DNA from 3 places in the Clostridium sp. LY3-2 genome. Region 1 is predicted to be linked to each of the others. Evidence: a T-box and tRNA genes for the amino acid it is inferred to sense, from the RefSeq annotation. Region 1 holds a T-box; the other regions hold tRNA genes.
The links. A T-box is a leader RNA that pairs with one kind of tRNA and senses whether it is charged. The one in region 1 lies ahead of argS (arginine--tRNA ligase), so its partner is inferred to be a tRNA-Arg.

Region 1 (4,298 bases):
AGTTAATCCAAATGCATTTAAAGATTACTATAAAGATGACTTAAAGGTTAGCCTTGCAGGTCCTTTATCAAACTTCTTAGTTGCATTAATACTTGGAGTAATATATCCTATCTTACTTATATTAGGTCTTAAGGGATTACTTACAGGAGGGTTATTTGTAGTTTTAAACAAAATGTTTATGTCTGCAATAAGCTTAAATATAATCCTTGGAATATTTAACTTACTACCATTACCTGGACTTGATGGATTTAGTATTTTAAGAGATTTAAAAATCAAAGGGTTTTATGAAATACAAGAAAAATTATATAGATATCAATTTGTAATTTTAATTGCAGTTATTGTCTTTGCAGGACCAATAATAAGCATTCCAACAAACTTTATCTTTAATATAATTTTAAATATTTCATCTACCATATTAAAATTATTACTTATGATATAAAATTAGAGCTTCCCTAAAATAGGGAAGCTCTAATTTTTATACTTTTTCTATTATTAAATCTTTTCTAAATATTTCTTTAAAGGCTCTCTTAGCCCTTGATGCTTGACGAATCTCTAATTCTAAATCAAGATTTGAAGTAAGTAAAAGTTTTACAGAGTCATCAGTTATTACGACTTCTAGGTTTCTTACAGCACCTTCTAAGCTTCTATCTAAGCTTTCAGCAATCTTTAAGATTACACCTAAAGATTCTATTGAAGTTAAATCAATTTTATTTATAATTGATGTAAATGGTGGAAGAGGAAGTGCGTAGTCGTTATTTCTATGAGAAGCTGCAACAGCTGCACTCATAAGTAGCTCTTTGTGGTCTAAACCATTTATAGGTGAATTTAATATAACATAGAAACTATGTTTGTGGTGGTTGTAGTAATTTACACTAATTCCACAATCGTGTAGTAATGATGCTGTTTTTAGTATTTTACTGTAAGTTTCATCTGTTAATCTATGAAGTGGTAAAAGAGCTTCATAAAGAGTTTTTGAAAGCCAGTAAACATTACCTGCATGAGTTTTATTAATGTTTAAAGTTTTAGATATTCCAAGTATTGAATAATTTAAAATATCTTTTTCGTAGTTGTAGTTTTTAGCTAAGTAATCATACATTATACCTTCACGAACACCGTTTAATGAAGTTACTATTCTTTGGGTTTTAGTTAGTTTTAAAACGCTATCTATAATTATTGAACCACCTACAATAATATCAGCTCTATCTATAGGTAACCCATTTATAGCCTTACGTTGTTTTAAATCTTTAACTTTTAAAATGTTATAAATTTCGTGAACGTCTATATCGCTAAAAACATAGTTATGAGCTATATCTAAAGGATATCTTTTTCTTTTTCTATCAACTCTACTTATAACTTGAAAAGTACCACCGATTCCAACTACTGAATCAAATTTATTTTCTTTAAGCCAAGGAGAAGATTCTAAAAGTTCTTTTATATATTCTTTACATGAATCTATATCAGATACCTTTATTCTATCTCTTAAGTTAAATTCGTTAGTTAAGCTTAAAGAACCTATAGGTAAAGTAGCCTTTTCTTTAATTTCATCATCTTTAACCCATAAAAGATGAGTTGAGGCTCCTTCTATATCTATAATTAAAGAATTTTTTATATATAAGCTGTTAGTTACACCAAGATAAGAAAAATATATTTCCTTATCACTTTTTAAAGGTTGTATATCAATTAAAAGTTCGTTTTTAATTAAATCTACTAAAACAGAACTATTAGAAACCTTTCTAATAGAATCTGACATAACAGCAATAATTTTTTTAACTCCTGTGATTTCACACATTGATTTAAAAGATCTTAATGTAGATAAGGCAGAGTTCATTTTTTCACTTGAAAGCTCATCTCCATCCATTAAATCAGAATATAATCTTATAGATGTATTAAGTTCATCTATAATTCTAAAATAACCATCATCATCTACTTCACTAAGCATTAGGGTAACAGAATTTGCCCCTATCTCAATAATACCTATTCTATTCATATTTATCTCCTTAATAAAAAAATACATTTACGTGTATTATACACCAAAATATTAATAAAATATATTTGAAAGATAAAAATGAAGGTTAAATAAAAATGAATTTTTTTTAGTCAAAATAAATGCACTAAAATTTGTTATTATTATTGACATAAGTTAAGTTTATTTTGTATAATAACTTAAAGATAGCTAATTATATAAATTCTATGACGAGGAAAAGTAAAATGATCTATTCTTAAAGCGAGTAAGGAAATGGTGTAAGCCTTATAAGATAAGTTATTTGAAACAGAGCCTTCTGAGAAGCACCCGAAAAGAGTAGGGATTGCCGCAAGATATATTTTCTTGCGTTACCAAAAAAAGTGGCATGTACTTTATGCAAGTAGAGTGGTACCGCGGATAATTTAGAAATATTTCCGTCTCTTAATTTTTATTAAGAGGCGGTTTTTTTATATTTTAAGATAGACTAAAGGAGGATACAAAATGGATTATAAAGAACTAATAGCAGAAAGAATTAAAGATAATGTTGAACTAAACGTTGAAGATATTAAAAAACTAATTGAAATACCACCAAAATCAGAAATGGGAGATTACGCTTTTCCTTGCTTCCAATTAGCAAAGGTTATGAGAAAAGCTCCAAATATGATATCAGAAGAGATTGCAGGGAAGATAAATAGAGAAGGTTTTGAAAACGTAAAAGCTTTTGGACCTTACGTTAACTTTTTTGTAGATAAAGCATCTTTTTCTAAAGAAACTATTGAAACTATACTAAAAGAAGGTAATGACTACGGTAAATCAAAAATAGGAGAAGGTAAAACTGTTTGCGTTGAATATTCTTCACCAAACATCGCAAAACCTTTCCACGTAGGGCATTTATTCTCAACTTCAATAGGAAACTCACTTTATAAACTATTCGAAGAAGAAGGTTATAAAGTAGTTGGGTTAAATCACTTAGGTGACTGGGGAACTCAATTTGGTAAACTAATCTCAGCTTACAACAGATGGGTTGACGAAGAAGCTTTAGAAAAGGATCCTATAACTGAACTTTTAAGAATTTATGTTAAATTCCACGATGAAGCTGAAAAAGATCCTTCATTAGTAGATGAAGGAAGAATGTACTTTAAAAAATTAGAAGACGGAGATAAAGATGCAACTGCACTTTGGGAAAGATTTAGAGCTCTAAGCTTAAAAGAATTCGATAGAGTATATGATGCACTTAACGTTAAATTCGATTCTTTAGCTGGAGAAGCATTCTATAACGATAAAATGCAAGTTATAATAGATGAATTAAAAGAAAAGAACCTTTTAGTTGAAAGTAATGGAGCTCAAGTTGTAATGCTTGACGAATACAACATGCCACCTTGCATAGTTCTTAAAGGTGACGGTGCTACTATTTATGCAACTAGAGATTTAGCTGCAGCTAACTACAGAAAAAATACTTATGATTTTGATAAGTGTGTATACGTAGTAGGTTCACCTCAAGCACTTCACTTTAAACAATTCTTTAAAGTGTTAGAACTTGCAGGTAAAGAGTGGGCAAAAGATTGTGTTCACGTAGGATTTGGATTAGTTAAATTCCCAGACGGAGGAATGTCAACTAGAAAAGGAAAGGTTATTCTTTTAGATGAACTTTTAAGTGAAGCAGTTTCAAAAACACTTGAAGTTATAAATGAAAAGAATCCTGACCTTGAAAACAAAGAAGAAGTTGCTAAAAAGATAGGGTACGGTGCAGTTTTATTCACATACCTTAAAAACTCAAGAGAAAAAGATATAATATTTGATTGGAAAGAGATTCTTTCATTTGAAGGTGAAACTGGGCCATACGTTCAGTACTCATACGCTAGAGGTAATAGTATATTAGAAAAAGCTAATGGTATAAACTTAGAAAACCCTGATTATTCACTATTAAACTCAAAAGAAGAATTTGAATTAATCAAATCTCTTGAAAGCTTCAAAAAGAATATACACCAAGCAATAGAAAAATTAGAGCCTTCAGTTATTTCAAGATACGTTATAGAAGTAGCTAAAGCATTTAATAAGTTCTACAACGCTCATTCTGTATTAAATTTAGAAGACGAAAACCTTAAAATAGCAAGATTAAGCCTTGTTAAAGCAAGCTTACAAGTTATTAAAAATGGTTTAGGATTACTTGGTATAGAGGTAGTTGAAAAAATGTAATTTAAGAAGCCTTAATTGGCTTCTTTTTTTTACGTAAAAGAAGTATAAAATTAAGAAATAAGTCAATTATTTAAGAAATAAGGACAATTGCTAAAAATATGTTAAATATAAAAACTTAAGTATTTATTAAAGTCCTTAA
Region 2 (4,298 bases), on a different contig from region 1:
GTGGCTACCTATTGCTAAACCTATATAATTTATAACAACTGGTATAGAAAACTCTTCTTTTATCATATCTGATAATTTTAAAGCATCTTCCATACAATCAGCGTGAGAAATATATATAGTTTGATTTTGAGGGTCTACAATTCTATTTTTAATCTCTTCGAAAAGAGTTTTAATAGATTTTTTTCTTCCCTTTACCTTTGAATAGCTAACTAAGCTGCCTTCATTAGAAACTCTTAAAATAGGTTTTATGTTTAGAAGACTTCCAAAAGTAGCAGCTGCACTTGAAATTCTTCCACCTCTTTTAAGGTGATTTAAATCATCTACAGTAAATATATGATTAATTTTATATTTAAAATCATTTAAATATTTTACTGCATCATCTAAAGTATAACCTGAATCTCTTAATTTGCAAGATTCCATTACTAGTAAACCGACTCCTAAAGAAGCAGATTTACTATCTATTATTTCAATTTTAGCATTTGGATACTGTTCTAAAGTTTCTTCTTTTGCAATTAAGGCGCTATTATAAGTTCCACTTAAACTAGAAGAAAAACTTACGTATAAAAGCGGTTTTTCAGATTTTGCATATTCTAAAAAAGTTTCTGAAAATCTAAAACTATTTATCTGAGAAGTAGTTGGCATAGTACCTTTTCGTATTTCTTCATAAAAATCAGAATAAGAAAGTGATGTGCCACAGTCTTCAATATAATCTTTATTATTAAAATTACAAATAAGTCCTAAATAGTCTATTGAGTTTTTTTCTATTAAATCCTTTGGTAAATCACAAGATGAATCTGTCAGTATATAAAAATTAGCCATGTTAAAAACCTCCTTTCAGTAAATACTATTAGTATATGAATTTATTTAGTTTAATTATGTAAATTATAACAAAAAAACCACCATAAACATAAGTAAAAAAAGTATTAAATTACATAAAATGGTTGTTACATGTCTTTTTAAATGATAAAATTAGAGATAGTAAGAAGTTAGGGGATGTTACTATGAATGAAGAAATAGATAAATTATTAGATAGCCTTAACGAAATAGAAGATAAAGAAATTGCAAAACAATTAGAAGAAATAATTAAAGTTAATAAAGATGGTGAAAATTTTATAATAAATTTATCTCATGATTTAAGAACACCTATAAATATTATTATAAGTGTGGTACAACTATTACTTAGTAGAGATAATATAAAAAAAGATTTAAAAACTGTAGAATATCTTGATATATTAAGAAGAAATAGCTATAAGTTATTAAAACTTGCAAATAATATGGTAGACGCAGCTAAAATATCAAATAATTGCTACAAGATACATAAAGAAAATATAGAAGTTATAAGTTTTATAGAAAACTTAATAATATCAATAGATAAATATGCAAAGCAAAAAAATATAGATATAATTTTTGATACAAACAAAGAGGAAGTAATTATAGGGATAGATCCGGACGCATTAGATAGAATTCTTATAAATATAATTTCAAACTCTATTAAATATTCTAAAGAAAATACAAGTATATTTGTTAATGTGTTTGCTAAAAATGATTATATAAATATTCATATAAAGGATTCAGGTAGAGGAATAAGTAGTGATAAGTTAGAACTAATATTTAACAGATACGAACAAGCAGAAGATTCAGATAGTAAGATGGGCTCTGGTATAGGATTAGATTTAGTAAAGGGGCTAGTCTACGCCCAAAATGGTAAAATAGATATAGCTAGTGTAATTAACGTTGGAACAGAGATAATTTTAAAATTCCCTAACAAAAAAGAAGTAAATATAAGAGAAAGTAAGAAAATGAACAGTGATGACAAAATTCAACAGTTAGAAATAGAATTTTCCGATATATATCTTTAATTTAATTTGCACTTACATTAGATTTATGTTAATATTATGCTGTTAAAGGCTAATAAGGAGCGTTAGTTAAATGGATATAACTTACCGCTACGGACGGTACATTATGGGTTCGATTCCTATACGCTCTACCAAATACTTAAAAACTGTTGTTTTGAAGTATTTTTTTTATTTAAAAGTTAAGAGTTTTTAAATAAATACACATAGAAATTGTGGTATAACTTAAAATAGGTGAATTGATATCTTTAAAATGTGATATAATTTAGCTAGTTAACGATACATAACCTTATGTTATTTAGAAAATTAAATAGAAGGTGAATTTAGAAGGAGAAGACTTATGAATTTCTTAGAAAGCTTAAAATTAGTATGGCGTGAGCATATATGCAATTATAAGCAAATATTCCAAATGGCTCAAAAAGATCTTAAGAAGCAGTTTTCTGGAACTGCCCTTGGAATAGCGTGGCCTATTATTAAAAACCTAATATTTGTTTTTGCTTATTGGTTTACAATTCAAGTTGGATTAAAGGGTGGAAAAAGTCCAGAGCATGTACCTTATATGGCATGGCTTGTAGTAGGACTACTACCTTGGTTCTTTATAAGAGATACTTTAGTTCCAGCTGCAAGTTCAATAAGAAAAAATAAATATTTAGTTACTAAGATGGTTTTTCCAGTGTCTACAATACCAACTTTTAAAGTATTGTCAGCATTCATTAGTAGTTTTATGTTTGTAGGGATAGGATTTTTAGTATGTTTTGCATATGGTATATTTCCGAATATTTACTGGATTCAAATAATTTATTATGCAGTAGCAGCGGGAATTTTATTAGTTGCGATATCTTTAACTACGTCAGCGTTAGTTGTTGTAAGTAGAGATTTAGAGTTTTTATTAAACTCTATAATCGTATTAATATTCTGGGTGAGTCCAATTTTATGGCCAATCGAAAATTTACATGGAACTATAAAAATGATAGTAAAATTAAACCCATTTTTCTATATCATAGAAGGATTTAGAGAATCTATGCTCTATGGAAAGTGGTTCTTCGAAAGTCCAGTTTTAACAGCTTATTTCTGGGCAGTTGTAATAATTTTATTTGTAATCGGTATATTTATCCATGGTAAATTAAGAGATTACTTTGCAGACATTTTATAATGTTTATAGAAGGAGATTATAATTATGTACGCTATCAAATTAAATAATATATGTAAAACATATAGAATATATCAAAAACCTTTTAAGAGAGTTATGGATTTAATATTCAATAAAAAAAACTATATTGAATATGACGCTCTTACAAATATAGATGTTAATATTGAAAAAGGAGAAGCTGTCGGAGTTTTAGGTAAAAACGGGGCAGGTAAATCTACTCTTTTAAAAATAATAACAGGTGTAGTAGCACCGACTTCAGGTAGCTGTGAAATTGAAGGTAAGATTTCAGCTATACTTGAGTTAAATTCAGGATTTGATGACGAATTAACAGGATATGAAAATATATTTGTTAAAGGGGCTATACTAGGTTATACAAAAAGCGAGATAGAAGCTAAAGTCGAAGATATTATAGACTTTGCTGATATAGGTGATTATATATATCAACCAGTTAGAACTTATTCAAGCGGAATGAAATCAAGATTAGGATTTGCTATTTCTGTTAATGTCGATCCAGATGTTTTAATAGTTGACGAAGCGTTAGCTGTAGGAGACGATATTTTTAAAACAAAATGTTTAAGAAAAATGAGTGAATTTAGAAAATCTGGTAAAACAATATTTTTCGTAAGTCACTCTCTTTATACAGTATCATCTTTTTGTACTAAATGTATGTGGATTAAAGATGGTCACTTAATAGATTACGGAGATACTTGTGATATACTCCCTAAATACGAAACATTTTTAAAAGAAGAAAAAGCAAAAGAAACTAAAAAGAAAAAGACAGAAAAGAAAACAGCTATCGATAAGAAAGACTTTATAGAAGTTAAGAACTTTAAATTTAAAGATGGTTCTAAATTTAAATATAAAGATTATATAGAATATTCATTTGATTACATCATAAAGCAAGAAATGCCAGGATTAAAATGGTCATTTACTATAAGAGATGCAGATACAAATGAGATATATAGCAGTGATAAAATGGAAGAATCATATTTAGTTCAAAATGATTTGGGGGAACATTCTATCAAAATAAGATTAAAGCCTGATTTATTACCAGGAAAGTATATGCTTTCAGGAGAACTTAGAGAGGGTACAGGTATTTTCTTTGTAGGATATTCAAACAAGAGAAGCTTTGAAGTTACAGGAAAAGAAGATACTTCTGGTAAGGGAATAATATATGTTGAACACGAATTAATTTCTAATAATTAGGAGAGTAAATTATGAAAAGAGTTCTTGGATATATAGACGAATTAGAGTGGGTCGATGAAACAGGTCGACTGTATCTTGGCGGGTATGCC
Region 3 (4,298 bases), on a different contig from region 1:
TCAGTATTTGGTATAGGAGGAGCTTTAATAATTGATTCTATAACCTTCTTTATCTGTGGAATAATCGTATTTTCGCTTAAATATAAAGATGATTTTGTAAACTCTAAAAAATTAACTTTAAAGTCTGGGATTTCTGATTTTAAAGATGGTTTCAAGGTTCTTTTAGGAAGCAAATTCTTTATAAATTTATGTATTTTTGCAGCTATAGTAAATGCCTTATTTGTTCCTATAAGTTCTTTTTCGCCTGCATATGTATCTGACTTAGGACTAGGTCCTGAAGGGATTTCTATATTAGAAACACCGCTTTTAATAGCGATGACTGTTTTTGCTTTATTTGTTCCAAAGCTTAAAAGTAAATTTGGTGGGAAAAATATTTTTATTTTAGGTGGGTTTATTTTAGGAGTGGTTTACTGCTTTTTTTCAGTTATACATTATTTTAATTTCCCAGAAATATATGTTTTACTAGCCTTAGGCGGCTTTATTATGGGAGGTGCTTTAATAACTATAAACATCCCAATTCAAATAGCTATTACTACAAAGATAGATAAAGAATATTTAATGAGGTTAACTTCAATTTTAGGATCTTTAACTCAAGGAGTGACTCCAATAGCAGCATTTATATTAGGTGGAGTGGTAGAATTTATAACTATAGAGCAATTATTTTTAATATTTGGAGTAATTACATCTATTATTTTCCTGCTTCAAATATTTAATAAAAATTTAGATGAATTAAATTAAAAAAAGTGGCAAAGCCACTTTTTTATTTCCCATCATATTTTTCTTTATCAAAGCCTATAATCTCGCCAGTTTGTGCGTTAATTTTAATATCATACTCTATATTATCTTTCAATAAGGTTCCTTCGTATTTAGGAATTTTATTTTGTTTATCTAATTTAAATTCTAAAAATTTTCCTCCTCCGACTTTTTTAAGCATAATATCTTTAGCCTTATCTTCAGAGATCACTTTTACATTTGAATTATTATTTTTATCACGTTCAAAGTCTTCATCAAACTGAATTATTTCCCCAGTTTTTGCATCGATTGAAAACTCATACTCTATATTTTCTTTTAATATTTTTCCGTCATATGAGGGAGTTTCATCTTCTTCATACCCAAACTCTACAAGATTTCCCTTTGGAACTTTTTCAAATATAATTTCTTTAGCGCGCTCACCGCTTATAGTTTTATTTTTAGAATTGTCTTTATTAGAATTTTGATTATTATTTATATTTTGATCTATAGTTATTTCTTCGTCTGTCATTAAAAGTTTTTTATCGTGATTTCTAGTAAGGATATAAGTTATACCACTAAATACAACTCCACCTATAATTATCCCGATAATTATACCTTTTGCGTTTTTCATAAGTTCACCACCTAAATTAAATTTAAATCCTTATATTTAATTTTACTCTTTAATTTAGAATTATTCATAACCATTCTTTAAACAGTTTCTATACAAATGTTAAACTTATTATCTTTAATTAGCCTTTTTGAAAAATCACTATAATCGTACTCTAAATTATTGGGTCCATCATATATTTTCCCATCTAAATGATAAAAAACATAATCAGTAACCTTAAAATTATCTTTTTCTTTATAAGGAATACTTGTCATCCCTTTAGGTGAAGTGACCCTTACGCAATCACCTTTTCCCATATAATCTTTCATTCTCTTTGAACTTTCAGAAGATATAACTTCAGTTACAAATTCATTTCCTGTAATATCTGAAATCTTTTTTGATAATTTTTTATATCCCCTATCTTCTAAAAATTCCTTAAAAGAATCAAAATCCCCTGTGCAATATCCTTCTGATTCAAATAAATATAATTTATTTTCACCTTCTGTAAGTATCTTTAGTTCTCCATAACCTTTAGTTTCCATTATTATTTCTCCTCCATATGCAAAAAGGCTTAACTTTTATAAAGTTAAGCCTTCTGTTTGTGGCACTCCCAACAGGAATCGAACCTGTATCTATCCCTTAGGAGGGGATTGTTCTATCCATTAAACTATGGGAGCTTACCTTTTAAATTTTATTACTTATTTACTCTACTGTCAAATAATTCTCTATAATTTATCCTATTTTTTTACAAAACAAAAGCAGTTATAAAACTAATCTTTAGTTTTATAACTGCTTTAATATAATTTAAAATCCTATTGTTCTACGTTTTTCTTAACTCTAACTATACTTACTATAGTTGCTAAAAGTGGTGCTGATGCTGCTATTGCTGCACCTGATAATAGCCACTGTGTTTTAGTTAAAGTTGTTAAACTAAATATTTCACGTCCTATAGGAATAACAAATGCTAAAGCTACTATACCTATCATAGAAAATACTAAGAATATTTTAAATGGTGTAAGTGGTAATGCAACTTTAAATAAAATTATCATACTTACCCCAGCTAACATAAGAACTGCTAAAGTTCTGCATTGTTCTATCGGTACTCCGTGTTTGTAAGGTATTATAAACCCTAAAGAAACAAAGGTTGCTATAAGTATTCCGTTTGGTAAACTAGCTGTAAGAATTCTTCCTAAGAATCCTTTTTTAACTCTATTTTTATTTGGTAATAAAGCTAAGAACATAGCTGGTATTCCTATAGCGCAACTTCCTATAAGAGATAATTGAATCGGCTCTATAGGGAATGGCATTAACAATACTGAGAATACTACTGCAAGTATTATTGAGTAAGTTGTTTTAGATAAGAATAATTGTGCTACTCTCTCTAAGTTGTTTATTTGTTGTCTTCCTTCTGCAACTACTTTAGGAAGTGCATTAAAGTTAGATTTCATTAAAACTAATTGAGCTACTGCTTTAGTTGCATCTGATCCGTTTGCCATAGCTATTCCGCAATCAGCTTCTTTTAAAGCTAGTACGTCGTTTACTCCATCACCTGTCATAGCTACTGTGTGACCATTTGCTTGAAGTGCTTTTACTAAAGCTTTCTTCTGATGAGGTGTAACTCTTCCGAAAATTGAGTATTTATCAACTTCTTTTCTTAATTCTTCTACGTCGCTTGGAAGTTCTCTTGCATCTACATAGTTTTCAGCGCCATGAACTCCAGCTCTCTTTGCAACAGATGCTACAGTTACAGGGTTATCTCCTGAAATAACTTTTACATCCACTCCCTCTTCTCTAAAGAATTTTAAAGTTTCAGGTGCGTCCGCTCTTATTATATCTTCAATTACTACTATCGCAGCTTTTTCTGTATCTAAAAGTGCATCACCTTTAAATGAAGTCATTTTTGATTTTACTAAAGCTAAAACTCTTCTTCCTTTTCTAGCCTCTTCTTCTACTACTTCTTTTATTTCATCGTATCTATTTTCAAGTACAATTTCTGGTGCTCCTAAAATCCAAGCTCCCATACCTTTTACTATTATACCTCCCCATTTTCTCTTTGATGAGAAAGGCATTTTTTCTATTATATCTAAATTTGAATCTTCTTTGTATTTGTCTAATATAGCTTGTTGAGTAGGGTTTTTACTAGGAAGGTTATGAGATATACTAGCTAAAACTTTATCTATATCATCTTTAGTAAATTTATCTGAAACTAATTTTGTTTCGTGTAAATTTAATCTTCCTTCTGTAACTGTTCCTGTTTTATCAACACAAAGAACATCTACTCTTGCAAGCACTTCTGTAGCTGAAAGCTCTTGAACTAACGTATCGTATTGTGAAAGCTTTATTATTGCTACTATAAATGTTGCACTTGTAAGTAATACTAAACCTTCTGGTACCATTCCTATAATACCTGAAACTGTTCCTAAAACTGCTTCTTGCCAACTTGCTTTTATAAAATAAAGTTGAGTTGTTGCAAGTAATGCACCTATAGGTATTATTAAAAATAATAGTATTTTTAATATTTTATTTAATGAATTTTGTAATTCTGAATTTGCTATCTTAAATTTTCTAGCTTCATCTGCAAGTTTTGAAGAATATGTATTAGAACCTACTTCTTTAACTTTCATATATCCATCACCGGCTACTACAAAACTTCCTGATAACATCTTCGAATCCTTTGTTTTATGTATCGGATCAGCTTCTCCTGTAAGCATAGATTCATCAATTTCTATTTCGTTTCCAAACTCTAAGTATCCATCAGCTAAGATTTGATCTCCCGTAGTTAAATATACTACATCGTCTTTAACGATTTCTTCTACGCCAATCTTTTTGATTTTTCCATCTCTCATTACTCTGCAATGAGCTTCACTTATAACTGATAAACTTTCTATTATTTTTTTAGCTTTAACTTCTTGAACTACACCAATTAAGCTGTTTACTACTATAACACCTGCAAATATAG

Region 2: it has a tRNA-Arg gene. The T-box ahead of argS (arginine--tRNA ligase) is inferred to sense a tRNA for this amino acid. The anticodon was not compared.
Region 3: it has a tRNA-Arg gene. The T-box ahead of argS (arginine--tRNA ligase) is inferred to sense a tRNA for this amino acid. The anticodon was not compared.

What each region holds. Positions count from the first base shown of each region.
Region 1 covers NZ_JAMDLQ010000029.1:14,814-19,111, forward strand. Annotated here, with positions in the region: gene M4I33_RS09800 (site-2 protease family protein) at 1-439, shown strand, start outside; gene M4I33_RS09805 (Ppx/GppA phosphatase family protein) at 476-1,987, opposite strand; T-box leader at 2,182-2,408, shown strand; gene argS (arginine--tRNA ligase) at 2,465-4,159, shown strand.
Region 2 covers NZ_JAMDLQ010000025.1:19,242-23,539, forward strand. Annotated here, with positions in the region: gene M4I33_RS08400 (DegV family protein) at 1-819, opposite strand, end outside; gene M4I33_RS08405 (sensor histidine kinase KdpD) at 1,002-1,859, shown strand; tRNA gene M4I33_RS08410 (tRNA-Arg) at 1,916-1,990, shown strand; gene M4I33_RS08415 (ABC transporter permease) at 2,194-3,006, shown strand; gene M4I33_RS08420 (ABC transporter ATP-binding protein) at 3,031-4,209, shown strand; gene M4I33_RS08425 (CDP-glycerol glycerophosphotransferase family protein) at 4,221-4,298, shown strand, end outside.
Region 3 covers NZ_JAMDLQ010000048.1:31,882-36,179, forward strand. Annotated here, with positions in the region: gene M4I33_RS14405 (MFS transporter) at 1-738, shown strand, start outside; gene M4I33_RS14410 (PepSY domain-containing protein) at 761-1,363, opposite strand; gene M4I33_RS14415 (hypothetical protein) at 1,441-1,881, opposite strand; tRNA gene M4I33_RS14420 (tRNA-Arg) at 1,942-2,016, opposite strand; gene M4I33_RS14425 (cation-translocating P-type ATPase) at 2,152-4,298, opposite strand, start outside.